2 linked regions of the Candidatus Palibaumannia cicadellinicola genome follow. The main gene of each other region encodes a partner of the protein of the gene in region 2 in a complex. Links are inferred from orthologs where the notes say so. Each region holds a gene or a part of one and is shown on either strand. Other genes may lie near its edges.

Evidence for each region. The genes of interacting proteins can lie anywhere in the genome.
Region 1: the proteins of rppH (region 2) and dapF are in contact, whole or in part, in a solved structure (PDB 5YGU), measured with the Escherichia coli proteins. The link is inferred for Candidatus Palibaumannia cicadellinicola from one-to-one orthologs.

The regions. Positions count from the first base shown.
Region 1 is NZ_CP008985.1:156,037-158,932, reverse strand. Bases 1-2,815 are described here. They hold dapF (diaminopimelate epimerase), read right to left. Parts: upstream 1,913-2,815; coding sequence 1,088-1,912; downstream 1-1,087. Other genes in these bases: yigB (5-amino-6-(5-phospho-D-ribitylamino)uracil phosphatase YigB), read right to left, coding at 223-939. UniProt on the Escherichia coli protein: Involved in the succinylase branch of the L-lysine biosynthesis and in the biosynthesis of the pentapeptide incorporated in the peptidoglycan moiety. Catalyzes the stereoinversion of LL-2,6-diaminopimelate (L,L-DAP) to meso-diaminopimelate (meso-DAP).
Region 2 is NZ_CP008985.1:627,309-630,103, reverse strand. What follows is about bases 67-2,780. They hold rppH (RNA pyrophosphohydrolase), read right to left. Parts: upstream 1,835-2,780; coding sequence 1,298-1,834; downstream 67-1,297. Other genes in these bases: mutH (DNA mismatch repair endonuclease MutH), read right to left, coding at 1,981-2,676; lgt (prolipoprotein diacylglyceryl transferase), read right to left, coding at 331-1,188; thyA (thymidylate synthase), read right to left, coding at 67-305. Also shown: more of thyA, read right to left, coding at 1-66. UniProt on the Escherichia coli protein: Master regulator of 5'-end-dependent mRNA decay.

The DNA of each region.
Region 1 (2,896 bases), 470 kb from region 2 along the record:
GATGGCGAACAGTGCTTGATTAAAAGTAACCAAGCAATGCGGTGCACAAGTACTCTAGTTTTTCCACTACCTGCACCAGCTAATACTAGGATATTGCCTTTTGGTGCCGAAACTACTGTCTTTTGCTTGTGATTGAGATTTTTGAGAAGATCGAAAAAGCACATATTTCAGCGTGCCTTATGATTATTAATATTAATAATCATAACAGAGAATTAGTAGTAATTAGAATAATGCTTCTAAAGATACCAACTGTGATATTTCGATATGTGGTAATAATCGTGCATCAAGGGCATGTCTTAGATGATCGCCACGATCATTGATCCAGCAGGCCTGCATACCGCAACGAATTGCGCCATTAACATCAGACTCTAGATCATCACCAACATGTAAAATATTTATTAATGGTAATTGTAATAACTGTGCTGCAGACTGGTACATATCTTGATAAGGCTTAGCTCGTCCATCGCGACCAGCGCGTAGAATATAGCTAAAATAATCTGCTAATCCGCAAGCAGTGAGGTCAGCGTTCCCATTAGTAATTGCTACTAGCGGCCAACGAGTACTTAGTGCCGCTAGCATATGATGCGTACTAGATGGTACAGAAATTTTACTACGCCAGTAGGTTACAATCTCCATGGTTGCGTTAGCACCAGCGCGTGCTTCACTTTCGCTAAGACCAGCATTACGCATGACAAGCTCAATTGAACGCCAGCGCCAGTAGGTTACGTCATGATAAATTTCTGGCTCACGTTCTCGTAACTCGCTACGTAAATGCTGATACTCTTCTAGTTGTAGTCCTTGTAGCGCAGGGTGATAATGTTGCAAAAAGATAATTGATTCCTGCTCAGTGCGGTTAATTACAGCACTATTATCATATAGTGTATCGTCGAGATCGAAAGTTAATGCGCGTAAAGGACGTAAAGAGCGATAAAAATGCATCAGATTTTCCTAGTATAACTAGTTAGGACACTATATTATTAAATCATAACATAATTTTTATTTCTATATTACTAAAGCCATCATATAGGACAATTTAATAAAAAATAATATGTATTTTGTATATAGTATACTAATACACAGATGTATTTCATAAATTAATAAATCCATCATAAATATGGATAGCTGGTCCTGTCATATAAAGTGATTCACCCGGTCCGCGCCAGCTAATCGCTAGCTTACCACCTGGTAAATCTACTTGTACTTGCTCTGCAAGTAAACCATGTTGGATTCCAATTGCTACTGCAGCACAGGCACCGCTACCACATGCCTGTGTTTCCCCTACTCCTCGTTCATAAACACGGAGGCGAATATGCTCTCGATTTATAATCTGCATAAAACCAATATTAGCTCGTTCCGGAAAACGTTTATGTTTTTCTAGCATAGGACCAATAGTTTTAATTTGAGCATTCTCGACGCAATCAACTTTCATAACACAGTGTGGATTACCTATTGATACAACACCACATAATATTCTAGTATTCGCAATACGCATGATGTAAGTATTCTGCTGACGAATCGCATAGAATGGTATTTGCTGTGGCTCAAATTGGGGTATGCCCATATCTACTCGTACCAAATTATCTTCTATTATGGTTAGTATCATACGCCCAGTCTTAGTACTAACATGGATCTCACGTTTCTTCGTTAGGTTTTTCATTCGCACGAAATGTGCAAAACAACGTGCACCGTTGCCACATTGTGCTACTTCGCTACCATCTGCATTAAAAATACGGTAATGAAAATCTAGTTCAGGATCATAGGGTGGTTCAACAACAAGTAGTTGATCAAATCCGACTCCACTATGCCGGTCTGATAAATAGCGAATTCTATCAGGTGATAAGTATATATTTTGAGTAACGATATCCACGACCATAAAGTCATTACCGAGCCCATGCATTTTAGAGAAGTGCATACCGAACTCCTCGCTGGAGTTGACTGATACTTAATTTGAATTATTTTGATTTTAATAAAACTGATATTATGGTACCGTAGGCTCAAAGTTAAAGGTTAGAAGCATTGTTATATTTACCCTCAAATGCAGCGTATAGCTTACTTTTACTGGTTAGTAATAAGATTTCCTTTGAGTGAGCATTTACGTTAAGTTTATTAGAGCTAGCAAAGTTCATTAGCTTACGGTAGCTTTGCATCATAGCATCTAATAATTCTTTGTGTACTGTACGCATTTGGTTCATCTTCCAGTTAATCTGATTATCTAGTATACATAAACGTTCTGAGTTCCAACCCCACATCTGTACTAAGTGCATGATAATTTTACGGCGCCAGGCAATACCAGATAAGCTTTGTGATAGTTTTTCACATGCTTTTAAATAAAAACAACGGCGTACTAGATCAAGTCGGGTCATATCATTAATCTGGTAGAGGTAGTATGTAACTCGCTCTAACATCATACAGTATGGATCAAGTCCATAAGATACTATTTCGTTGTTATGCAGCCGTTGCTTAATATGTATTGCAAGAAGTGTTGTCTGCGGATACTCCCAGGAGTAAGCTTCTAAAAGAAGTGTTTTTAACACAGATTTATAGGGCGAATCTATACTTTTATACAACTGCCATAGACTAGCGCTAAAGCAATCTTCAACAGATAAAGTACCTAGTCCACCTAAATCTAGCCATTCATTAGGGCTTAATGCACCATGATTATAGAGTGATAATACGTATTCATCATAGTGAGCTTCTTTCTCGCCTGGTACGATATTCCAAATAATACGCTTCCCCCCCATACGTACGGCGGTGCGGTAAAATTCATCTAATAACAAAGTATTAGATGTAAAACTATAGTTTTGATTACCAATATTTATGTTTTCAGAAGAACGAAAACTATTTTCATCAATAAGAAACAAACTAACATCTACACCTTTCTGAGTAGCCCATTCTT
Region 2 (2,795 bases):
CCCCACGCACGCCACTGGCGACCATAAATTGGACCCAGATCGCCTTTTTCATTTATCCATTCGTCCCAAATAGTCACTTTATGTTTCCTTAGATAACTCACATTAGTGTCGCCATTAAGGAACCAGAGTAATTCATAGATAATTGAACGCAGATGGCATTTTTTAGTAGTGATCAAAGGAAAACCATGACGTAAATTGAAGCGCATTTGATGACCGAAAATAGATAATGTACCAGTATTAGTACGATCTTTTTTTAATATACCCTGTGTGCGTACTAGACGCATCAATTCTAAATACTGTTTCATAAAACTTAATAAAGTTATTGATCAGTTAAGTCAGGCGGCAATAAGCCCAGAAGATAATAATGGTACCGGCAAGAATCATTGGCACAGAAAGAATCTGTCCCATACTCATGATACCGTTCAATAATCCTAATTGAATATCAGGTTCGCGGAAAAATTCTACTATAATGCGGAATACTCCATAACAAATGAGGAACAAGCCAGATACGCTACCTATTGGACGCTGCTTATAAATGAAAAGATTCATAATGATAAATAACACTAAACCTTCAAGTATCATTTCATATAACTGAGACGGGTGACGAGGTAGCATACCATATTGCTCAAATAGCAATCTTAATTCTGGATTCGTAAGTAGTAGTGCTTGATCAGCATTCCTAGAACCTGGGAATAACATTGCCCAACTCGTATCAGTGGTGACTCTGCCCCAGAGCTCACCATTAATAAAATTACCTAATCGTCCGACTCCTAGGCCAAACGGAACCATTGGTGCTATCAAATCAGATACTTGGAAAAAATGTCTTTTGGTGCGGCCTGCGAACCAAAAAATGACCGTAATAACACCAATCAGACCGCCATGGAATGACATTCCACCATCCCATACTTTAAATAAATACAGTGGATTATTTAAAAATAGCTGTAAGTTATAAAATATAATATAACCAATACGCCCGCCAATAAAGAGACCAAGAAAACATATATACAACAAATGTTCTACTTCTTTTGTTGTCCAATCACTATAAGGCTTGTTGACGTATCGCATTCCCATCCACATGGCAAATAGAAAGCCTACTAGATACATCATACCATACCAATGCAAAGAAACTGGACCCAAAGAAAACAAAACCGGGTCTATCTGAGGAAAAGATAGATATTTTGTGATCATTTACTACCACCACAATTTAGATAATATTTTTTAACGGACTACTTTTCGATAAAGTAGTATGATAACTTATTAATAGACTTTTTGGTCTTGAGATATCTTTTTTATAATATTAAACACTTGTTTTTCTTTTATAAGTCACAACCGGCTCTTGTGTTGCAGTATCATGCCACTGTAGCGGTATTACTACGTTAGAAAATTCCTTCATCACTCTACGGTACACGTCCCGTTTAAAGGAAACTACCTGACGAACCGGATACCAAAAGCTAACCCATCGCCAGCCATCAAATTCTGGTATCTCCCCGCGCTGCATATTGATTTCTACATCCTGACATACTAGTTGTAACAAAAACCATTTTTGCTTCTGACCGATACATATCGGCTTGGTGTCCCAGCGTACGAGCCGCTTAGGAAGCTTATAACGTAACCAATTACGTGTTGAAGTTAAGAGACTAACATCTTTGCGGCTTAACCCTACTTCTTCAAACAATTCACGGTACATAGCTTGTTCAGCAGTCTCACCAGTATTAATACCACCTTGTGGAAATTGCCAAGAGTTTTGTTTATATCGCCTAGCCCATAATACCTGTCCATCTATATTGCAGATTACAATACCAACATTCGGGCGGTAGCCATCATCATCGATCACCGAACTGCCTCGATTACATAACAAACATAACAATATGTTTTGATTGTTTCATACTAGCACATTGCGGTAAACTATTGCTTTTGAAGATTAGTTTTTGTAAATTCATCGTATAAAATATGATTATTAACTAATATTTGTATACAGTACTATACTAAAAAATTACGTGCTAGTAACTGACCAGTAAAGTTCTTTTTGAGGTAAAAACCTAGCGGTATAGTTCGAATTGGTTGCCCTAACTCACCAATAGCTGTAGTTAAAGACCTACTATTAGCAGCTTTTGGCCGTAATTGTAGTACTTCACCATGGCTAGCAGTAATATGCTTGATTTTACCTAATACAATCAGATCCATGAGTGCCTCCCAATCGCACTGTAACTGGAGTACTTCTTGTGAATCTGGGCTCCACAATAGCGGAGTACCGATGCGCCGTTGAGCTAAAGGTATTTCACGTTGTCCCTCTACTGGGATCCATAAAACTCGCGCTAACTTATAGCGGACATAGCTTACTTCCCATGTCATACCACTATTACCGGTAAGTGGGGCTACGCAGACAAAGGTTGTTTCTAGCGGTCGGCCATTTCTATCTACTGGAATAGTTTTTAATTCAATACCAATGGCTGCAAAGTCTTGCTCAGGCTTATTACCTGCGCTCGCACCAAGATATTGTTCCAGTAATGCACCGATCCAACCTTTATATCGCTTAAGGCTGTCTGGTATAACTATAGTTGCATGCGCAGCTAGTTCTCCAAGAGAAAAACCAGCCAGCGCTTTAGCACGGCGCAATAGTTCTCTTTCATTAGCTGGAGGTTTCATCGGAATAAAAAGCTTAAAAAGTGTGCTCATTGAAGCATTCCTATGATGAGTTTAGTATCTTTTCATGTTATACTTATAATTTATATTATTTTAAGTACTATTCTAGTACTAATCTTATGTACAAAAGCATATACGGTACAATACTATGG